Regions from separate parts of the Amycolatopsis sp. NBC_00345 genome, predicted to be linked through region 1. Evidence: riboswitches for the same ligand, from Rfam matches in the RefSeq annotation. Region 1 holds a riboswitch; the other holds the start of a gene.
The links. Region 1 has a riboswitch for ZMP and ZTP ahead of glyA (serine hydroxymethyltransferase). Riboswitches for the same ligand answer to the same signal wherever they lie in the genome.

Region 1 (11,397 bases):
CCACTGGCAGCGCTCTGCCGGGTAACTCCGGTCAGCGGCAGCGCCCCGCCCGGAAGCTCCGCTCAAGGGCAGCGCTCCGCCCAGTGGCTCTTGGTCAGCGGCAGCCACAGTTGCGCAGGGTCGTCGCCAGGACGTCGAGGGCGGCTTGGCCCGGGTTCTTGTCCGAGCCGTTCGACATGAAGGCGAAGACCAGGACGCGGTTGTCCTTGTCCAGGACGTAGCCGGCGAGGGTGTTCACCGCCGTCAAAGTGCCCGTCTTGGCGCGGACCCAGCCCTTGCCCGCCCCGGAGTCACCGGACTGGTAGCGCGAGCCGAGGGTGCCGGCCGGGCTGCCCGCGACCGGCAGGCCCGCGAGCAGCGGACGCAGCTTGCCGGTGTCCGCGGACTTGCCGTCCGGCGCGGCGGCGGCCGCCAGGATCTGCGCGAGCAGGCGCGCGGGCACCTTGTTCTGGTTCGACAGCCCGCTGGTGTCGAACAGCTGCAGATTGCTCACGTCGAACCCGTGCTCCTGGAGCACCTTCTTCACGGACTCGCCCGCGCCCGTGAACGACGGATCGGCGCCGGCCGCGATGGCGACCTGGCGGCCGAGTGCGTCGGCGAGGACGTTGTCGGAGATCTGCAGCAGCGCGTAGGCCAGGTCCGGCAGCGGCGCGGACTGGACCTGGCCGAGGACCTTCGCGCCGTCCGGCGCCTTGGCCGTGCCGCCCGTCTGCGCGCCGAGCTTGCCGGCGATCAGCTGGGCCAGCGTGGCGGCGGGGGTGCCCGAGCGCGGCGTCTCGTCGACCTTCGGGTTGGTGCGGCCGCCGTCGGCCATCGCGGCGACGATCGGCGCGCCGTACGTCGACGGCGCGTCGCCGGGTTCCCAGCCGGGGGCGGTCTGGGGGCCGGTGTAGGCGCTCAAGTCGAGCTGCACCTTGCTGACGTCGCCGCCGGTGGCCTTCTTGACCTGCGCGACGAGGTCGTCGACGTGCGCGTCACCCGGGTACAGCGGTGAGTCCGTGCCGATCGGCAGCGTGGTCAGCGTCGGGTCGCCGCCGCCGACGAGGATCACCGTGCCGGGCTGCGCGCCCGCGACGATCTTCGTGGTCAGCCGCTTGGTCGGCTCCATCGAGAGCAACGCGGCCGAGACCGTGAGGATCTTCGTGGTCGACGCCGGCGTCAGCGGGGTCGTGGACCCGTGATCCCACAGCACATCGCCGGTGGCCGGGTCGATCACGCTGCCGGTGAGCTGGTGGAGCGCGCTGTTGCCGGCCGGGCCGGAGAGCGCGGACGCCACCCCGCCCGATGACGGTCCCTGCCCCGTCGTGTCCGGGCCGTGCAACGCGAGGCTGACCGACGCGGGGTCCGGGATGTCGCTCTTGGGCGCGTTCGCCGGTGCCCACGGCAGGCCAAGCCGGGTGGACACCTTCGGCATCGCCGCCGCGACACCCGCCGCCGCGAGCAGCAGCACCACAACGGCGCCGATGACCAGCAGTTTCTTGCCACGCCTGCGCTTCGGCGGCTCGGCGGCCGAGGAGTGGTCGTACGGGGGCTCCTGGGGCGGCTCGTCGCCGTACCCGCGGTCGTCGGCCGGGTCGTGGTCCTGGCCGTGGGGGACGTACTGACCGGACTGGCCGGGCTGACCAGGCTGACCGGAAAGCAGCGGGAAGCCCTCACTAGGCCGCTCGATCCCGACGGTCGCCTCAGCCGGGAACTGCTCCCCGGACGGGTCGATCCGCATCGGCCGAGCCTGGTTCACCGACCCCGACGCCGAGGGAACAGTCCCCCGCGGCGGCTCGGGCGGCAGGCCTCGCCGGTCCCCCGGCTCGTCGCCGCGCCCCTCCCGCAGGTCGATCTGCTGCGACCAGCCACCGGGCCGCTGACCCGGCTGCCCTTCATTACGGAACTGGTCCTGGTCGCCGCCGGCGCGACCACCTGACTGCCGCGGATCCTCACCGGGACGCTGCCCCGGCTGCCCCTCACCGCGGAACTGGTCCTGGTCGCCGCCGGGGCGCCCACCTGACTGCCGCGGATCCTCACCGGAGCGCTGGCCCGGCTGCCCTTCATTACGGAATTGGTCCTGGTCGCCGCCGGCGCGACCACCTTGCTGTCCCTCACCGCGGAACTGGTCTTGGTCGCCGCCAGGGCGCCGACCTGGCTGCCGCGGATCCTCGCCGGGCCACCGGCCGGGCTGGCCCTGGCCGTCGCTGCGGAACTGGGCTTGATCCTCGCTGCGGAAGCTGTTCCACCGCTGTTCGTCGCGGGGCTCCTCGCGCCGGGCGTCGTCGGATCGCGGGCTGTCGGGCCGCTGGCTGTCGAGGCGTTGGCCTTCGGGGTGCTGCCCGGCTGGGCCTTGGCTGCCGGGGCCCTGACTACCGGGGCCGTCGGGACGTGGCCCGGCCGGACCGCCCGCCAAGCGCTGGCCGACGCCCTCACTGCGGGAGCTGTCCGACCGCTGCTCGTCGGCGGGTTTGGTGTGGTGGTCGATCCAGAGGGAGTCCGGACGGCGCGGGCTGTCCTGGTCCGGCTGGCCGCCGTGACGGTCCGTCCACAGTGACTCCGCCTGCTGGGACTCCGCCTGCTGGTCGCCGCGGCTCTGTGGTTCGCCGGTCAGCTCCTCGCGGCGATCGGTCCAGATCGACGGCGGACGGGACGCCTCGCGTTGCTCCTCGCCCTTCCGAGCCGGTCGCTCGACCGGGACCCACGGCACCTGCTGCGGACGGACCGGCAACTGCTGTGTCGACTGGTCCGGCCGCTCCGGCTGGGACTGCCGATTCTGCTCCCCCGGCGGGGACTGGCGGTTCGACTCGCCCTGCGGCGACTGCCGGTTCTGCTCGCCCTGCGGTGACTGCGCCGAGCCCGGGCCCTGGCCCTGGGACTGCTGCGCCTGCCGGTTCTGCTGTGACTGCTGTTGGGCGCGTTGCTGCTCGGCCGCGCGGCCGGCGTCGGCAGAGCGCGGGTCACCGCCGAGGCGATCGGCGACGTCCTGCCGCGGCGGCTGTTGAGGTGACGGCTGAGACTGCTGCGACTGCGCCCCCTGCGACGGCGACTGCCCCTGCGGACCCCGCGACTGCGCCGAACCCTGCCCCGGCGAAACCCACCCCGGCTGGCCACCCGGTCCCTGCGAGCTCTGCCCCTGCTGACCACCCGGCCCCTGCTGACCACCCGACCCCAGCTGACCGCCGGAACCCTGCTGGCCGCCCGGCACCTGCGGACCCGGCGCCGACGAGCCCAGACCCTGCTGACCGCTAGGGCCCTGATGACCGCCAGGGCCCTGTTGCCCACCCGGCCCCTGCGAGCCCGGCCCCTGCTGACCACCCGACCCAGGCTGACCGCCAGAACCCGGCTGCCCACCAGGCCCCTGACCACCGGCCCCCTGCGCCCCCGGCGCTGCCGCCCCACCCGGGCCTTGCTCCCGCCCGTCATCAGGCGTGTTCACCCCCGGGATCAGGTCCGGCGGGACGATCGGCTTGAACCACGAGCCCGGCGGGCCGGGCGGGCCCGGTGTGACGTTCGGCACGGCGAGCCGGTCGGTGACGGTCTGGCCGGGCTTCGGGATCGGGAGGCGAGCCGTCGCGCCGCCAGCGGGTGACGACGTGTCCTCGTCACCATCGGGCCACATCGGCTGGTCGTTGTCCGGCACCCACCACTCCTTCTCACCTGCCCCGGGAGGGGCCAAGCTCACATGCCGCCTAGCCGACATCCATGGGACCGACCGGCACTGCGTAGTCCACACTAGTGACGTCAATGAGGTGATTACGGTTGCCGCCCACGACGCGTGGGATACCGAGATTCGAGAAGCAGCGAGGACGGCCGTGGAGTTCGACGTCACGATCGAAATCCCCAAAGGGGAGCGCAACAAGTACGAGGTCGACCACAAGACCGGGCGTATCAAGCTGGACCGGACCCTGTTCACGGCGACCCAGTACCCGGCCGACTACGGCTTCATCGACGACACCCTCGGCCAGGACGGCGACCCGCTGGACGTCCTCGTGCTCGTCCAGGAGCCGACCTTCCCGGGCTGCCTGATCCGCTGCCGCGCGATCGGCATGTTCCGGATGACCGACGAGAAGGGCCCGGACGACAAGGTCCTCGCCATTCCGACGAACGACCCGCGCCTTGAGCACCTGCGCGACATCCACCACCTGAACGAGTTCCACAAGCTCGAGATCCAGCACTTCTTCGAGGTCTACAAGGACCTCGAGCCGGGCAAGAGCGTCGAGGGCTCGTCGTGGGTCGGGCGGGCCGAGGCCGAGGCCGAGATCAAGCGCTCCTACGAGCGCGAGACCGATCGCCTCGCCAAGCTCGAGATCGACGGCGCGGAGCACTGACCCGCCGGAGCCGACGCGAAAGGGCCGTTCACTCAAGCGAGTGAACGGCCCTTTCGCGTTTCAGCTGAGCCGGGTCAGTGCGCCAGCGCCAAGGCGGCGGCGTCCTCCTCCGAGCGCTGCTCCATCGCCGACTTGTCCGACAGCGGGTTCTCCTTCAGCAGCCAGACCAGCGCGAAGCCGATCGTCAGCACGATCCCGCCGGCCACGAACACCGTGCTCATCGAGCTGGCGAACCCTTCGAGGATCGGCCGGGCGAGCACCGGGTCGAGCGTCGAGAGGAACGACGTGTCGTTGACGTCGACGCCGCCCGCCATCTGCTTCGCGAACTCCGGGTGCTGCGCCAGCGCCGCCACGTAGGACGGCGAGGCCAGCGCCGAGCGGACGGCCGCCGCGATCCGGTCGCCGACCGTGGCGAACAGGATCGAGAGGAACACCGCGGTGCCCGCCGTGCCGCCGATCTGCCGGAAGAACGTGGCCGACGAGGTCGCCACGCCGATGTCCCGCGGGGAGACGTCGTTGGTGGCCGCCAGCTGCAGTGTCTGCATCGAGGAGCCGAGGCCGAGCCCCATCACGAACGCGATCGCCATGACCACGCCCAGCGGGGTGTCGACGCCGATCGTCGCGAGCCCGAACAGGGCCGCCGCCATCAGGCCGAGCCCGGCCACGGCGAACGCCTTGTAGCGGCCGGTCCGCGAGATCAGCGCGCCGCTGCCGAGGCTGGCGACCATGATCCCGAGCGTCAGCGGCAGCATCTGCAGGCCCGCCTGGGTGGGCGAGGCGCCCTTGACGATCTGCAGGTAGAGCGGCAGCGACATCATCGCGCCGAACATCCCGATGCCCTGGATCACCGTGACCATCGTGGCCACCCGGAACACCGGGCGGCTGAACAGCCGCAGCGGCAACAGGGCGGCGTCGCCCATGCGGCGTTCCTGCAGGATGAACAGCACCACGCCGATCAAGCCCACCGCGTACATCGCCAGCGAAGCGGGCGAACCCCAGCCCCACTCACGGCCCTGCTCGGCGACGACCAGCAGCGGCACCAGGCCGAGGGTCAGCGCACCGGCGCCGAGGAAGTCGACACGCTGCTTGACGCGGACGTGCGGGAGGTTCAGCACCTTGCTGACGACGACCAGCGCGGCCAGCGCGATCGGCACGTTCACCAGGAACACCCAGCGCCAGCCGGTGAGGCCGGCGAACGAGTCGAGGCCGGCGAAGAAGCCGCCGACGACCGGGCCAGCGACACTCGAGATGCCGAAGACCGCCATGAAGTAGCCCTGGTACTTGCTGCGCTCACGCGGCGCGGTGATGTCGGTGATGATCGCCAGCGCGAGCGACATCAGGCCGCCGGCGCCGAGGCCCTGGAACGCGCGGAACGCGGCCAGCTCGTACATCGAGCCCGCCATGCCGCTGGCCAGTGAACCGACGAGGAACAGCGAAATCGCCGTCAGGTACATCGGTTTGCGGCCGAAGAGGTCGGACAGCTTGCCGTACAGCGGCGTCGAAAGCGTCGCGGTGATCAGGTAGGCCGTGGTGGCCCAGGCCTGGAGGCTCTGTCCGTGCAGTTCGTCGGCGATCGTCTTCATCGCCGACGAGACGATGGTCTGGTCGAGTGCTGCCAGGAACATGCCGAGCATCAGCCCGGACAGCACGGTGAGGATCTGGCGGTGCGAAAGCCTGCCGTTCGTCGCGGCGCCCCCTTCCGCGGTGATGGTGTCGCTCATCGGGTCTCCCTGAGGTTCCGGAGTAGTTGCTTGTATCCCTCAACTACTTGCCGGGTGCAACTGTTCCCGAAAAGCTTGTATTGGGCAAGCAAGTTAGACTGTGATGCTCGTCTCCGGCCGCTGACCAGCGAAAAGGGCCGCCCGCGGCAGCGGACGGCCCTCTCGGCGGTGAGCGTCAGGCGGAGTAACCCGGGATGGGGAACGGCGCCAGGAACTCGCGGATCTCGGCCGCGATGGTGTCGAGCGCGGCCTCTTCCTGGGCGGCCGCGGCCGTCACGGTGCGGTCGATCCACTCCGCGACCTGCACCTGGTGCTCCGGCCGGAGCCCGCGCGTGGTGATGGCCGACGTGCCCAGCCGGATGCCCGACGGGTCGAACGGCTTGCGCGGGTCGAACGGCACGGTGTTGTAGTTCAGCTCGATGCCCGCCCGGTCCAGCGCCTGCGCGGCCGGCTTGCCGGGGACGGCCTTGTTCGTCAGGTCGATCAGCAGCAGGTGGTTGTCGGTGCCGCCGGAGACGAGGTCGTAGCCGCGCTCGATCAGGGCGTCGCCCAGTGCCTTGGCGTTCGCGACGATGGCGTGCGCGTATTCGGCGAACGAGGGCTGCTGCGCCTCACCGAGTGCGACCGCGATGGCCGCCGTCGTGTGGTTGTGCGGACCGCCCTGCAGGCCGGGGAACACCGCCTTGTCAACGGCCTTCGCGTGGTCGGCGTCGGACAGGATCATCGCGCCGCGCGGGCCGCGCAGGGTCTTGTGCGTGGTCGTGGTGATCACCTGCGCATGCCCGACCGGCGACGGGTGCGCGCCGCCCGCGACCAGCCCGGCGATGTGCGCGATGTCGGCGACCAGTACGGCGTCGACCTCACGCGCGATCTCCGCGAACTTCGGGAAGTCGATGGTGCGCGGGATCGCCGTGCCACCGCAGAAGATCAGCTTCGGCCGGTGCTGCAGCGCGAGGTCGCGCACCTGGTCGAAGTCGACGCGCCCGGTCTCCTTGCGCACGCCGTAGCGCACGGGGGTGAACCACTTGCCGGTCGCGGACACGCTCCAGCCGTGGGTCAGGTGGCCGCCGTCGGGCAGCGCCATGCCGAGCACCGCGTCGCCGGGCTGGGCGAAAGCGAGGTATGCGGCCAGGTTCGCCGGGGAGCCGGAGTACGGCTGCACGTTCGCGTGGTCGGCGCCGAACACGGCCTTCGCGCGCTCGATGGCGAGCGTCTCGATCGGGTCGACGAACTGCTGGCCCTCGTAGTAGCGCCGGCCGGCGTAACCCTCGGAGTACTTGTTGGTCAGCACCGTGCCGGTGGCCTCGAGCACGGCCTGCGAGACGTAGTTCTCCGACGCGATGAGGCGGATTTTGTCGTGCTGTCGCTGGGCTTCGCCCTCGATGAGCTCGGCGATCCGGGGGTCCGTCGCGGCGAGCGCGGACAGGGCGGGCTGGTGGGTCATGGCGTACTCCGGCTCTGCAGTGGCCCTCACCCAGGCGCGCGGTGCCGGCCTCGTCGTCGCTTCCCGGTGGTGCTCCACCTCTGATGGCGCCAGTCGCAGCTGCGTGCCGGAGTTTAGTCGACGCCGTGGCCGGCCCGGGCCGAGCCGGCCACGCGACCGGCTCGGCTACGCGGGCTCGGAGCCGTCGCGGTGACGGCGCGCGAGCTCCTGGTAGACGCCCGCGTTGTACTCGACCCACATCCGCGCGGAATCGGTGAGCGGCACGAACTTCTTGGCCGGGCTGCCCATCGCGATGGTCTCGGCGGGCACCTCCGTCCCCGGCGTCACGGTCGCGCCCGCGGCGACGAGGGAGCGCGGGCCGATCACGGCCTTGTCCAGCACCGTCGAGCCGTTGCCGATCAAGGCCTGCTCGCCGACGGTGCAGTCGTGCACCAGGCACTGGTGCCCGACGGTGACGTTCTTCCCGATCTCGGTCGGGACTCCGCCGCCGGAGTGGACCACGGAGTTGTCCTGGACGTTCGCGCCCTCGCGGATCAGGATCGGGCCGAGGTCGGCGCGGATCACGGCGCCGTACCAGACGGAGGCGTCCTTCTCGACGGTCACGTCGCCGATGAGGGTGGCGGTGGGGGCGATCCACGCGTCCGGGTGAACCTGGGGGCTGGCGCCCTCGAACGAAAACAGAGGCATGCCCGCACCCTAAGCGGCGTCAGCGATAGTTCGCGAAGCAGAGCGACTCGACGTCCGCGCGCAGGCTTTCGAACGGCCTCGGCCGCACGCGCTGCTGCACCACGGCGCCGAGCAGGTACGAGAGCAGCGCGCGGGCACGGGCCCGCGGGTCGTCGACGTCCAGTGGCGACAGCAGTTCGGTGAGCAGTTCGGTGATCGACGTCAGCATCGCGTCGATGGCCTGCGGGTGCTGCGCGCGGCCCGCGGCGATCCAGTACTCGAACCAGAGGAACGCGCTGTTGGGCCGTTCGGCGAACTCCGCGAGGTACGCCTCGGTGACGGCGAACAGGCGCTCGCGCGGGTCGTCGTGCTTCTCCGCGACGGTGCGCAGGCCGGCCGCGAAGGTGTTGATGTGCGCGGCCATCGCGCGGTCGATGAGCACGTCGATGTCGGCGAAGTAGTAGTGGACCGCGCTCTTGGTGAGCGGCCCGGCGTCGGCGATGGCGCGGACCGTGCACCCGGCGAGCCCGTCTCTGGCCAGCACCACGCGGGCGGCCTCGACGATCTGCTCCTGCTTCTGCAGCTGGTTGGGCGACAGCTCTGCGCTGCGACCGGGTACGGCGCTCACGGTGATCCTCGTTACGTATTTCAGGACGATAGGCCCGAATCCTAGGGCAGACGTCCCAGCTTGCCCCCTCGGGTGAAAAACCGGATTGGCCACCCCGGTCCGCACAGCGGACAATGCGCGGCATGGTGATCTCAGGGGACAAGGGGCTCAGCCCGGCAGCGCGCCGGCAGCTGGAGAAGGAAATAGCCGACCTTCGCGCGCAACGGGCGGCGCTTGCGCCGCAGCCGGGTGAACAGGAACGCACGGGGGACGCGGCGGACCAGGCGGACGTGATCGACCGCGCGGAAGCCGCCGCCAGGTTGGAACGACAGATCGCCGAAGTGTCCGCGAAGCTGGAGCACGGCGCGTACGACAGCAGTCTGCTTCCCGACGGCACGCGCGTGTCCCTCCGCTACGCCGATGGTGACGAGGAGGCGCTCAACGTGGTGACCCTCCCGGGCGAGGACGTGGACTCCTTGACCTCCGACAGCCCGCTGGGCCGGGCCCTGGCCGGCGCCAAGGTGGGCGACGAGATCACCTACCGCACCCCGCGCGGCCAGGCGAAGGCCACCGTCCTCGAGCTGACCCCGCCCAAGGACTGACCACAGTGGACTCGAAGGCCGGGGCCGCCCGCACTGGGCGGCCCCGGCCTTCTTTGCCGTCACGACTCGCGAGCCCCGAAGTCAGCCCGCCCTTCCCGGTGACGCGTCAGTTGGCGCCGCGCTGATCGATCGTCTCCGGCTTGTACGCGTACACCGTGGTGCCGTCGGTGGAGACGTGCCAGACCGCGTCGCAGATCTTGTCGGTCTTGGTTTCCTGGCCGTGCGGCCACCAGTCCGCGGTCAGCGTGGGCGCCGTCTTCGGGGCGGTGCCCGGCAGGCAGGTGCCCGGCAGCTTGGTGCCGGCGGACGAGTAGCGCAGGATCCGCTCCGAGCCGGTCGTCCGGATGACCTCCGAGACCGGCTTGGCCTGGTCCGGCACCCAGCCCGGCAACTGGGCGTCCCGATTGGCCTTGCCCTCCATGCCGGTCAGGTAGTCGACCGTCTTGACGTGGCCGTTCGCCTTCTCGGTCACGGCTTGGCTGAGGCCACACCCCGCCAGCGCACTCGCCACCGCCACCCCGGCGACCGCCGCGCCGACCCGGACCGTCCTCTTCCCGATGAGACTCATGGGACCGAGTCAACTGCCCCAAGGACCCGGTCACATCGGCCTTCCGGCCCGTCGCTCCCGGCCATTCGACCGACTCCGGGCGACCTCGGCCCGGCCGGACGGTGGCAAATTCACCCCTGCCGCGCATCGGGGTTCCCGGAGCATCTCGCGGGCCTGTGCCAGCATCACCCGATCTGGAGAAGAGCGGGCAATCGCGGCTACCGAGCCGGACGCCGGCCCAGCCTGAGCGAAGGGGAGCCGACCGATGACCGACCACGCGGCGGAGCACACCCGGCGACGGATGCCGGTCTGGGGATTCGTCGTGGTCGTGCTCGTCTACCTGGCGCTCATCCAGGGCCTCGGCCTGTTCCTCACCCGGGACACGCCGATCGTGTACGCCGGCCCGACCACGGTGAACGAGTTGTGGCGCAGCATCACTTTGCCGGTGGGCGCGTCACTGGTGTTCGTCGGTCTCGTCGTCGCGGCCCTGCGCTGGTGGCGGCCGGTCGCCCGCGACGACCGGCCGGTGCGGCGGTGGGTGCTCGCGGTACCGGTCATCATGCTGGCCATCGCTGTACTGGCGGTCAATTACGGCGGGCTCGCGGACCGTGGCCCCGGCTTCACCGTCCTGCTCCTGCTGAGCACCCTGCTGGTCGGGTTCGCCGAGGAAGGCATGTTTCGCGGCATCGGGATCGCCGTGTTCCGCGACAACGGATTCACCGAAGCGAAGGTCGCGCTGTGGTCGACAGTCGTGTTCGGCCTCGCCCACGCCACCAACCTGATCAGCACCGGGCCGAAAGCGTTCGTCCAGGTCCTCGTGGCCGCGCTGTCGGGCTACTTCCTCTACCTGATCCGCCGCCGCACCGGTGGCCTGCTCATCCCGGCGATCGCGCACGGCCTGTGGGACTTCTCGCTGATCTCCAGCTCGGTCCGGCCCGGCCAAGGCTACTTCGGGCCGTTGCTCAACGTCCTCGGTCTCGTCGTGCTCACCATCGTGGTTCTCGTCCGCCGCCGGCACATCGAGCCGGAAGCCCATCACGGAAACCCCGGGTAATCCGATCGGGTACACAAAAACAGCCAGGGACCTTCCGGATTCCGGAAAGTCCCTGGTCAAGTGCGGAGCCGCCTAGGGGAATCGAACCCCTGACCTATTCATTACGAGTGCCCCATACATGGCATAATATGTCCTCGACCAGGCACTTCAGTTCACAGTCCATGGACCGAGCTGCCTTGAACTGCCCTGATGCACCCTGGTTCGGGCCACCGTCCGGGCCACGCGACATGTGTCCGAACTCACTCATCTCGCCTTTGACGCGCCTGTCGGACCCGTCACCGACAGTCGCCGCCCTGAGCACCCTCGAACCAGCCTAGGTCGGCGCAGCCGAAGCTCGCCTCAGGCGAGGCGTACAACTGGGCCGCCATTGCGCGAGCCCCGAACCCGTGCACCGACTCGCCGACGTCATCGCTGGACAGTCGCATAAAGGGCGACATTGTTGGATT
Region 2 (11,397 bases), 150 kb from region 1:
CCGCCGCCGTGATCGTCGAAGGGGTGCAGGGCGAGGGCGGCATCAACGCCGCGCGCCTGGACTGGCTGCGCGGGCTGTCCGAGCTGTGCGAGCGCCACCACATCCTGCTGATCCTCGACGACGTCCAGATGGGCTGCGGCCGCACCGGCGCGTTCTTCAGCTTCGAGGACGCCGGGATCAAGCCGGACATGGTCTGCCTGTCGAAGTCCATCAGCGGTTACGGCATCCCGATGGCGCTGACGCTGATCAAGCCGGAGCTGGACGTCTGGGAGCCGGGTGAGCACAACGGCACCTTCCGCGGCATCAGCCCCGCGTTCGTCACCGCCACTGAGGCGCTGCGCACCTACTGGAGCGACGACGAGCTGGAGAAGTCCACCAAGGCCAAGGGCGAGCGCATCGCCGCCGCCTTCAAGGACATCGTCGAGGCCTACCCGGGCGCGAGCCTGCTCGCCAAGGGCCGCGGCCTGGCGCGCGGCATCGAGTTCGCCGACGGCGACCTGGCCGGCGCGGTGTGCAAGGCCGCGTTCGAGCGGGGCCTGCTGATGGAGACGTCCGGTCCGAACGGCGAGGTGATGAAGTTGCTGCCGCCGCTGACCTTGACCGACGATGAGCTGACCCAGGGGCTGTCGATCATCGACGAGTCCATCGCCACGGTCCTGAACAAGTAACAAGCAGGCCGGAACAAGTTAGGAGCCGCCAGTGCTGGTCCGCACCCTCGACGAGGTCACCGACACTGATTCCGACATCAAGACCCCGAACTGGCGCAGCAAGCGCATCATCCTCGCCAAGGAGGGCGTCGGGTTCTCGGTGCACGAGACCACGCTCTACGCGGGCACGGTGAACGACTTCTGGTACGCCAACCACATCGAGGCCGTTTTCATCACCTCCGGTGAGGGCGAGATCGAGGACCTGGCGACCGGTGAGGTCCACCCGCTCAAGCCGGGCACCCTCTACCTGCTGAACGACCACGACAAGCACCAGGTCCGGCCGAAGACCGAGATCAAGTGCGTGTGCGTGTTCAACCCGCCGGTGACCGGCCGGGAGGTGCACGACGAGAACGGCGTGTACCCCCTGGTCACCGAGGACACCGCCTGAGCCTTCCGGGCGCGACTGCCGTCACCACCACCACTTCAGAGAGCACCCAGAGAAGATCAGGAGGCGAGCCACTGTGACGCTGATGGACACCCGGGTCGAAGACGGCTACCCGACCCGGATCACCGGTACGCCGGAGCAGCTTCCGCGCGTACACCCCACGGTGTGGGGTACCGAGGCAGACGGCCCGATCGACGCCGCCACGCTGGCCCATCACGAGGTCACGGGCTACACCGTCGACGAAGGCCTGCTCTCGCCCGGTGAGGTCCAGACGTACTGGCAGGAGCTCGTGCGCCTCTCCTCCGACGAGGGGCTGCGCACCGACGAGCGGGTGATCACCGAGGCGAGGACCGGCGAGGTCCGGTCGGTCTTCGACGTGCACGTGCTGTCCGAGCTGATCCGCGAACTGGTCCACGACCCCCGGGTGCTGGACCGCGCGCGGCAGATCCTCGGCTCCGACGTGTACATCCACCAGAGCCGCGTGAACTACATGCCCGGGTTCAAGGGCACAGGGTTCTACTGGCACTCGGACTTCGAGACGTGGCACGCCGAGGACGGCATGCCGTCGCCGCGCGCGGTCAGCTGTTCGATCGCGCTGACCGACAATTACCCGTACAACGGCGGTCTCATGGTCATGCCGGGCTCGCAGCGCACATTCGTGCAGTGCGCGGGCGAGACCCCGGACCAGAACTACAAGGTCTCCCTGAAGGACCAGCGCGTCGGGGTGCCCGCCGAGGACGACATCATGAAGATGGCGGCCGAATACGGCATCGAGCAGTTCACCGGCGCGGCGGGTTCGGCGCTGTGGTTCGACTCGAACATGATGCACGGATCGTCGAACAACATCACGCCTTATCCGCGGTCGAACATCTTCCTGGTGTTCAACAGCGTGGAGAACGAGCTGCAGGAGCCGTTCGCGGCGAGTGCGCCCCGGCCGGGTTTCATCGCGGGCCGGGACAGCACACCGCTCGAACGGTGACGGGCGTTACCGTCGCGCCGCGGCGGGTCGGCGGTAGCGGGGAATGTGCGCCCTGTTACCTTCTTGCCACTCCGCTCGGGCCCTCCGGGGCCACTGCGGAAAAGTTGTCCGCGGCCGTCCGGGATTCAAGCTCGGGGTGAGCCCCCCGCCCGGCCGGGGACAGCTTTGAGGTCGGGTGGACCGCGCCCCCTGGCGGCCTGGCCGACGTCACCGAGTCCGGCCCCGCACCATCAGTTCGGGACTGATGGTGCGGGGCCGGATTCGTTTGTCCGGGACTTTTCCGGCATTTTCGGATTACGGGTTCCTGCTCCGAATCCCCTCTCGCGTTACGACATTCGGGGTAATCCCCCAGCTGGGCTGCCGAAGGTGAAGCACCCACGGTGAAACGGCGGCCAATCGGCGGTTGCCCGACGGGCTTTGTGCACGAAAGAGCTGTATCTGTCAGCTCCCGATCACGGTAGGTTGGCGTTTTTGGCGGGGGAGACGCCGGAACAGCCCGGGGAGGTGCGCTGCAGCATGGCCGGAAACGGAGCCGGTGCGCGCGTCGAGCTGCTCGGGCCGGTTCGCCTGCTCGACGGCGCCCGCGCGGTCGCCATCGGCGGTCCCGGGGTGAAGGGCCTGCTCGCGCTGCTGGCGTTGAAGGTCGGCAAAGTCGTGCCGCTGGAAGAGATCATCGACGCGCTGTGGGGCCACGACCCGCCGGCCACCGCGCGGACCATCGTGCACGGCAACGTCTCGCACCTGCGCCGGGTGCTGCGCGACATGCCGGACGGCCCGGTCGCGGAGATCCTCACCAGCCCGCCCGGCTACCGGCTTTCGATCGACCCGGAGCGGATCGACGTGCACCACGCGCGGGCGTTGCTGGACCGCGCCACGCTGGAGCCGCCGGAGCGGACGTCGGCGCTGCTCGCGGAAGCACTCGCGCTGTGGCAAGGGCCCGCGTTGTCCGGTGTGCCCGATTCCGTGCGGGCGCCGGAACTCGAGGACCTCCGCCTGGCCGTGCACGGCGCCCGCGTCGACGCCGACCTGGAGCTGCGCCGGCACAACGAGCTGATCGTCGAGCTGAGCCCGATCGTGCGCGCCGACCCGCTGGCCGAGCGCACCGCGGGCCAGCTCATGCGCGCGCTCTACCACGCGGGCCGCCGCGGCGACGCGCTCGAGCTGTACCGCACCGTTTCCCGGGCCACGCTGCGCACACTCGGCGTCGAGCCCGGCAGTGACCTGCGCTGGCTGCACGAACGGGTGCTGAACGACGACCTGGAGGCGCGCGGCGTGACCGCGCCGCGCCCGGCCGATCCGGGGAAAGCGCCTTCACAGCTGCCCGCCGCGCTGCCGACGCTCGCCGGCCGCGACGAGGAGCTGGCGTGGCTCGACGGGCTGGCCGAGACGGCCGGGAGCACCGTCGCCGTCGTCTCCGGGACGGCCGGGGTCGGCAAGAGCGCGCTTGTCGTCTGGTGGGCGCACCGCGCGGCGAAGCGCTTCCCGGACGGCGTGCTGTTCGCGTCGTTGCGCGGTTTCGACGCCCGCGACGCGCCGTTGGCGCCCGCGGACCTGCTGACGCAGTTCCTGCTCGGCCTCGGCGTGGCGGCCAGCGAGGTGCCGGAGCGGCTGCACGAGCGCGTCGCGCTGTACCGGTCGCTGATCGCCGGGCGGCGGATGCTCGTGCTGCTCGACGACGCGCACACGGCCGAGCAGGTCCGCCCGCTGCTGCCGCCCAGCTCGCGCTCGATGACCGTGGTCACGAGCCGTTCGCGGCTGGAGGGCCTGGCCGTTTCGAACGCCGCCAGGCTGCGGGTGCTGGGCACGCTCGCGCCCGAGGACGCCGTGCGCGTGATCGAGGAGCTGGCCGGCCCCGGCGACTTCGACCTGAACCACGCGCTCGCCCGGCTCTGCGGTTATCTGCCGCTGGCGTTGCGGATCGCGGGCGCGCGGCTGTCGTCCAGTCCACAGTGGACCAGCCAGGACCTGGTGGACGAGCTGGGCAACGAGCGCACCCGCCTCGCCGCGCTGCAGATGGATGGCGCGGACGACGGCGTGCGGGCGGCGTTCGACGTCTCGTTCCGCGGCCTGCCCCCGGACCTGGCGCGGCTGCTGCTGTGGCTCGGCGCCCTGCCGGGCGAGGCGGTGGGCCCGCACCTGATGGCCGCGGTGGCCCGGATCCCCGTCGTGCAGGCGCGGCGCGCGCTGCGGACGCTCGCGACGCACAACCTGCTCACCGAGACCGCGCGTGACGTCTTCGCCCCGCACGACCTCGTCCGGCTGTACCTGTGCGAGCTGGCGGAGTCCGAATTGGACAGTGACGAGCGCGCGGGCGTGCTGACCAGCACCGTGCGCTACTACCAGGCCGCGTCGGACACGGCGCGGCGCCGGATGCTGCGGATCGTCGACCCGCTCGACTTCACCGGCTCGCTGCCGGCCAACGCGCTGCCGCCGTTGCGGACGTTCGACGAGGCCCAGGACTGGTTCGCCGCCGAGTGGCCGAACCTGCTGGCGGTGCTCGATGCCGCGTACCTCGACGCGCGGTACCCCGACGTCTGGCGGCTGGCGCGCGTCGCGCACACCTATCGCGTGGTGCACCCGATTTTCGACGACTGGAACCGCGTGGTCGACCTCGGGCTGGCCGCGGCCGAGGCCGTGGGCGAGGTGCTCGGGCAGTGCTGGATGCTCATCTCCCGCTGCTCCATCGCGTTGACGTTCGAGCTGCCGCAGGGCTGTCTCGCCGACGCCGAGCGCGCCCTCGACCTGGCCACCGAGCTGGGTGACAAGCGGCTGGTGACGTCGGCGAACATCCACCTCGGCAGCGCGCTTTCCCTGTTGTCCCACCATGATGAGGCCATCGAGCGGCTGCGTGAGGCCGTCGCGGAGACCGAGCGGACCGGAGACCTCGAGCTGCGTGGGCAGGCGCTGGCCAACTGCGCCGAGACGGAGAAGCGCGCCGGCCGCGTCCAGGACGCGATCGCCCACCAGCTGGGCTCGCTGGAGATCGACCGCGAGCTGGGCGATGACAGCTACGCCGTGGTGTCCCTGAACAATCTCGCCGAGCTGCACCTGCGCGCCGGCGACCGGGCCGCGGCCGAGCGCTACACGCGCGACGGCATCGAGCTGGCCACGGCGCGTCAACTCGAACTGCAGGAAGGCGTTCTGCGCGCCACGCTCGCGCGCATCCTCCGGGCGGGGGGATCCGTGGACGCGGCGCGGGAGCAGTACGCGCTCGCCTTGCGGCTGTACGAGTGGACGAACCCGGGCCGGGTCCCGGACCTGCGGGCGGAGGCCGCCGAGCTGGACTAGCTCCGGACTCGTGAGTGTTTATGCCGGTTAGAACCGTCATAAACACTCACGAGTCCTTGGGCTCTCAGCCGAGTGCGGCGGTGGTGGCCCGCAGCTCGTCGACCGCCTGCCGGGCGAGGGGGGCGAAGTCCTTCTCGGCCGTCGGCTCGATCCAGCGGGCGAAGGCGATGTTCAGGGCGAGACCGCCGAATTCGGCGGCGAGGTTCGCGACCGCTTCCGGCTCCCCGCGTTCGCGGAGGGCGCGTGCCATGGCCGTGGTCAGGGTGGTGTGCTTGAGCAGCTCACGTTCCCGCAGCTCGACGTTGTCCGCGATGATCGCGTGACGCTCTCGGGCCAGGGCGCGCCGCTCGCCGTCGAAGATCGAGTCGAACGCCACCAGCGCGGCCGTGATCGCGTCGAGCGGGGTCGCGGACGACGGCGCGCCGATGATCGCATCGGCGATCAGCTGGACGATCAGCTCCTGGCCGCTGAACAGCAGTTCCCGCTTGTCGGCGAAGTGCCGGAAGAAGCTCCGCTTGGTCAGGCCCGCGCGAGTGGCGATCTCCGCGACGGTGGTGCTGTCGTAACCGCGCTCGCGGAACAGCTCGAGCGCGGCCAGCTCCAGTCGTTCACGCGCGTTCGGTTCCCATCGGCCCATGGGCCCAGTCTAGGTGATGACACCTGGTGTCGTCTCGTGCTAGTGTCATGACACCAGGTGTCGTCAAGGGTCGCTTCACCGGCACCTGGACGGCGGCCCGTTTCCCAGGAGGAGTTCTCATGCGTGTTTTCATCACCGGCGCGTCCGGCCACGTCGGCTCGGCCGTTGTCCCCGAACTCGTTTCGGCCGGGCACGAGGTCGTGGGCCTGGCCCGGTCGGACCAGTCGGCCGACAAGGTCAAGGCGCTCGGCGTCGAGGTGCGCCGCGGCGACCTGGACGACCTCGACGGCCTCCGCGAAGCCGCTTCGGCGGCCGACGGCGTGATCCACCTGGCCTTCAAGCACGAGGCCATGATGAGCGGGGACTACGAGGGCGCGATCAGGGACGACCTGGTGGTGGTGCGGGCGTTCGGCGAAGCACTGGCCGGCACCGGGAAGCCGCTGGTGACGACGGCGGGGACGCTGATGGTCGCCATGTCCGGGATGGGGCGGCTCGGCACCGAGGACGACGTGCTCGACTCGGGGCCCCGGGTCGAGTCGGAGAACACCGTCATCGGGTTCGCCGAGCGCGGTGTCCGGTCCTCGGTCCTCCGGCTCCCGCCGACCGTGCACGGCCCGATGGACCACCACGGTTTCATCCCGATCTTGATCGGTATCGCGCGAGCGAAGGGCGTCTCCGGCTACGTCGGCGACGGCGCCAACCAGTGGCCCGCCGCCCAGACTCCGGACGTCGCGCGCCTCTACCGGCTGGCGCTGGAATCGGCCCCGGCCGGCTCGCGGCTGAACGCGGTGGCCGACGAGGGCGTCCCGTTCCGGCGGATCGCCGAGGCCATCGGCCGGCGCCTGGGCGTGCCGGTCGCCGCCATCGCCGACGAGGACGTGCCGGAGCACTTCGGCTTCCTCGCCCCGATGGTCGTGCTGGGCAACCCCACCTCCAGCGCCCGCACCCGGAAACTCCTGGACTGGACGCCGGAGCGGCCGGACCTGCTTACCGACCTCGAACTCGACCACTACTTCGCCACAGCCGCGGTTTAGCCCAGCGCGCGGGCGGCGGCGTCGACGGTCTGGGCCAGCAGCACGGCGATCGTCATCGGGCCGACGCCGCCGGGGACCGGCGTGATGAGTCTCGCGCGGTGCCGCGCCGTCTCGAAGTCGACGTCGCCGACGTTGCCCGGGTTGTACCCCGCGTCGACGACCACCGCGCCCGGCTTCACGTCCTCGCCCCGGATGAACCGCGACTTCCCGACGGCGGCGACGAGGATGTCGGCCTCCCGCACCACTTCGGCGAGGTTTGTGGTGCGCGAATGCGCGTACGTGACGGTGGCGTCGCGCCCGAGCAGCAGCATCCCCATCGGCCGCCCGAGGATCGGGCTGCGCCCGACGACCACGGCCCGCCGTCCGGCCGGGTCGACGCCGTACTCGTCGAGCAGCCGGACGATCCCGCCCGGCGTGCACGACGTGAAGCCGGGAATCCCCAGTCCCATCCCGGCGAACGAGCGCGCGGTGACCCCGTCGACGTCCTTCTCCGGCGCGATCGCCTCGAACGCGGCGCGCTCGTCGATGTGCGGACCGGCGGGGTGCTGCGGCAGGATTCCTTGCACACCAACGTCTTCGGACAGTTCGGTGAGGGTGGCGACGAGCTGGTCCGTGGTCGTCTCGGCGGGCAACCCGACGTGGCGGGAGGAGATCCCGGCCTTCGCGCAGCGGGCCTGCTTCATCCGCACATACGTGTGCGACGCGGGGTCGTCACCCACCAGCACGGTGGCGAGGCACGGCGCGGTCCCCGTGCGTTCGGTGATCGCCGCGGCCTCGGCGGCGGCCCGCGCGACGGTGCGGCGGGCGAGTTCACGCCCGTCCATCAGACGGGCGGTGGTCGGCGTGGGCATGGCGGCTCCCGGGGGATCGCTGCGGATGCCCAGGCGCGCGGCGGTGACGGGATCGCCGGGCCGCTCCCCGGTGGTGACTCCACCCCAGCGCCAGTCACGGCCCGCGGCCAGGTTAGCCGATCCGCTCTGCCGCAAAAAGCCGTTAAGGCCTCCTTAGTCAAATTCGGACTAGGGCTACGGCCATGACTGCCCGGTTTTCGCAGGTCAGCGCGATGTCTCGATCGAATGCGCGCTGACCTGCGGAAGCCCTTGGGCAACTATCTCACTCAGTGAAGATCTATAGTTGCGGAGCGTGATCACGCTTGAGGTCGGAACCTCAAGTCAGAAATCGCCATGAGGTCGATGTTGTAGCGCGCGTAGACCTTGATCGTGTTTTCCCCGGTCAGGTCGTCGGGGCCGTAGCCCAGAAGCGCCGCAATCCTGATCACCTCGGCCTTCGACTCTGCCTCGATCTCCACGTAGGGCGGGATGCGGGGCCACGTGTCGATGCTGACTTCCGCCCCTTCGAGGCTGAAGAGCTCCCGCTTGTTCTCCTGGTAGGACTTCGCCGTGAAGCCCATGACTCTGAGCAGTTCATCGGTGGTGTCGAAGTCCGACACCTTGACCTCGTACTCGTGGGTGCCGTCGATGGCGTCACTCGTGATCTGCTTTACCGCGAGGGTTGTGGTACTCCCGCTGTCGCGTAGCCGGATCCACTTCGACTGGTCACCCGGCGCGATGTCGTAGACGCGGCGGCGCATGGACTGCTCGCCGAACTGACTCCCGCCCTGTTCGAGGATCAGCTTGGAGATGGCGGCGGGGTCGATGTCGAGGATCTTGGCTTCGTGCTCGATCGGCACGGTGGTCCCTTCTGTCTGCTGGTCGTGCGGTCAGGTTATCCGGCTCGTCGGGTGACGAGCCGGTTCCACTCGCCATCGCGGAGGGCCCTGATCTCGGCGATCAGACCGCTGGCGAGGAACTTGTCGATCGGCAGGCACAGGTCCATCCGTTGAATGCACACACCTACCTGGTACTGCCCGTGGTTGTCGTAGTAGAGCCGGACGCCGTAGTAGCCCTCCTGGCAGTCAGTGCCGTTGTTGAACCGGCAACCCGTGCACGTGTCCGGCAGGCGCACCGGCCGGATCTGCTTGAAGAAGACCTGGCGTTCGCCGGGCAACCGGTAGGCCGTGCGCGAGCCGGACGCTCCCGCCGTGACATAGCGGGCGACCGGCACAGCGCCGCGATCCCGCAGGATTCGCTCAATGGCCTCGATGGAGGTTGAGCCGTGGTCCAGCGAGTTCAGCAGGCGCACCGACAGATCCGACGAGTACTCATCGAGAAGGCGGTGGACACGCTCCGCGTGGCGGTAGTCGGGTACTACGATGTTCGCGGTCGCCTTCACCCCGCTCTCAGCACATGCCTGAATAGATTGCTTCAAGGCGGTTATCTTGCGGGCTGCGCGACCGGGGTTCCGGAACCTGGCACCTTGCACCTCCGCCAGCTCGTCAGGGGTGGTGCCGAAGATGGAGAAGTTCACGCGGTCGAGTCCAGCCGCGGCGCACGACGGCAGAACCGCCGCGCCGTTCTCGCCGTTGGAGGTCATGCCAACACGGAAGCCAGCCTCGACGGCCAGGCGAGTAAGCCCGTCGACTTCAGGGTGAAGAGTCGGCTCTCCGCCGGTCAGGTGCACCTCGGTGAAGTCCAATGCGTCGCTGAGGGCGGCGAGTGCATCGCTGAAGCTGGCGTCGGCCGGCATGCGGGCGGGTACGAACGAGACGTGGTTGGTGGCTGTGTAGATCGAGACTCGTCCGGAGCGTCCAGCCGTGACGAAGTTGCCCTCGTTTCGCCCGTAGTTATCTTGCGCGACAGGCGTTCCCTCGTTGTGGCAGAACGTGCATGTCAGTCCACAAGCGTCGCCGATTTTGACCCGGAGCGTGGAATCCGGACTCACGTGAGTGGGAAGTGGCATGCTGGTCGGCATTATTACCCCTTTCGCTCGAATCGGAAGTCGCTGACCGATCTAATTGTCGACACATCAGTCGTCGATACATCGGCAAACCATCCACTATTTCGACGGGCCTTCTTTTGTCTTCGCGGGGGGACTTTTCGAGGGACTCGCTTAGGCAATCGAGGAAGCGCGGGAATGACCTGCGTTTCTGAATCTTCAGGCCAGGGCGGAAAGCATGTTTTACATTTAACTCCATCCGTATTATCAAGATCTCCAACGCAGACGACACCGCAATTCGCCACGGCGAAGATCATGCCGCTGGCAGCGAGTCGCCTAGCGTCCTCGCCAACCTGATGCACGATCGCCTCATGCAATACCCCGCGCCACGTTTTAGCATCGTTCCGATGTTGCTGATTTGACATAGAAGTTTCCATGCTTGGCATCACCATCAGTGCACCATCGAAATCAGAGTTCAATGCTGGTTTGAAGAAGTGGAGTTCGGGCGTTGTTCGCACGAATTCTGGAAATCCCAAAGTCGATACGCCTCCAAGAGCGCGATCTGCACTGGCCGTTGGTCTCCGGCTCGGTACTCCAGGCCTGACGGCTCACGTAACCATCGAACTGAGCCGCCGCGAATCCGTGTGGGCGGTAGAGGAATGCAAGTTCCGGGCGGCAAGATGTCGATTCCAATGCGGTTCCGCAGGCCTGGAAGAAGTTCCGAGCCGGGCGATACCAGAACGCGAGCGCCATACGGACCGATCGCGATAGGGCTACGCACAACGGACTGTCGACCATGCTCGACTGCCGCTCCGAGTAGACCTGCCGAAATCTGGATGACATCGAAGTCCTCGCCCGCCCGAGCCAAGATGCTGTACGGCGCGACGGTCCACCACGAACGAACCTGTCGGCAGTCGCGATAGGAACGCTGGGAAAGCATGGCAGGCACAAGGCCATCCGTTTTCGTTGGCGTGTGGCCCAATGTGTAGGAGCGACCGTTCCAGACGGACCCCGGAATTACAGCCCAGCCGTTGCCCGCGTATCGGGCTGCTGCATTCATGAGCTGGCGATGTCGGGGGTCGGAAATCTCTGGAAGCATTGCGACTCGGCGTCCTTGGTCGTCGGAATAGCTGGGAATTGAAAGCGCGGGGTTGGGCTGGTCCGCGTAACCCAAGGGGGTGGCGGTGCGGTGGCTACGCGGACCAGCGTCGCAGGCGACCGGATGTGCAAGCCGGTCTGTTTCCTGCGCCCCTACTTAGCGTCGCCGCCCTCCGTTGGCGGCAGCGCCCGTCCGACTCCACGCCCGGCGGAAACGGGCTTGGTCAGTCGGCCGGCTGGTACCCGGTGGTCGCGTTGAGGTTGGGGACTCGGCGCAACCACCGGGCTGACTGAGTGCGGAGTACCCGTGAACTGGCTGGCCAGAGGTGGCCATCGTGTCCTCCCCGCATCGGAATTGGTGTGATCCGATCCTCACGCGGTGTCACCAGGCACTGGGAGGCCATCCCGAGGCCATAAGGGGTCATATGGAGGACACTCGCCCAGCTCAGCCCCCCATTTGGCTTAAAGATCGCTACCGTGGGGGCAAGGAGGGA

Region 2: it holds a riboswitch for ZMP and ZTP, as region 1 does, so the genes downstream of both, OG943_RS32875 (bifunctional 5,10-methylenetetrahydrofolate dehydrogenase/5,10-methenyltetrahydrofolate cyclohydrolase) here and glyA (serine hydroxymethyltransferase) in region 1, are expected to answer to the same signal.

What each region holds. Positions count from the first base shown of each region.
Region 1 is NZ_CP107995.1:7,452,188-7,463,584, forward strand. It holds gene dacB (D-alanyl-D-alanine carboxypeptidase/D-alanyl-D-alanine endopeptidase) at 95-3,622, opposite strand; gene OG943_RS33600 (inorganic diphosphatase) at 3,795-4,310, shown strand; gene OG943_RS33605 (MDR family MFS transporter) at 4,385-6,031, opposite strand; gene glyA (serine hydroxymethyltransferase) at 6,207-7,475, opposite strand; ZMP/ZTP riboswitch at 7,497-7,582, opposite strand; gene OG943_RS33615 (gamma carbonic anhydrase family protein) at 7,641-8,162, opposite strand; gene OG943_RS33620 (TetR/AcrR family transcriptional regulator) at 8,182-8,769, opposite strand; gene OG943_RS33625 (GreA/GreB family elongation factor) at 8,892-9,350, shown strand; gene OG943_RS33630 (hypothetical protein) at 9,457-9,918, opposite strand; gene OG943_RS33635 (CPBP family intramembrane glutamic endopeptidase) at 10,163-10,951, shown strand.
Region 2 is NZ_CP107995.1:7,298,236-7,309,632, reverse strand. It holds gene ectB (diaminobutyrate--2-oxoglutarate transaminase) at 1-668, shown strand, start outside; gene OG943_RS32900 (ectoine synthase) at 700-1,095, shown strand; gene thpD (ectoine hydroxylase) at 1,169-2,071, shown strand; gene OG943_RS32890 (AfsR/SARP family transcriptional regulator) at 2,588-5,359, shown strand; gene OG943_RS32885 (TetR/AcrR family transcriptional regulator) at 5,424-5,996, opposite strand; gene OG943_RS32880 (SDR family oxidoreductase) at 6,116-7,030, shown strand; gene OG943_RS32875 (bifunctional 5,10-methylenetetrahydrofolate dehydrogenase/5,10-methenyltetrahydrofolate cyclohydrolase) at 7,027-7,881, opposite strand; ZMP/ZTP riboswitch at 7,902-7,989, opposite strand; gene OG943_RS32870 (class IV adenylate cyclase) at 8,178-8,720, opposite strand; gene OG943_RS32865 (radical SAM protein) at 8,756-9,841, opposite strand; gene OG943_RS48505 (bifunctional DNA primase/polymerase) at 10,281-10,865, opposite strand.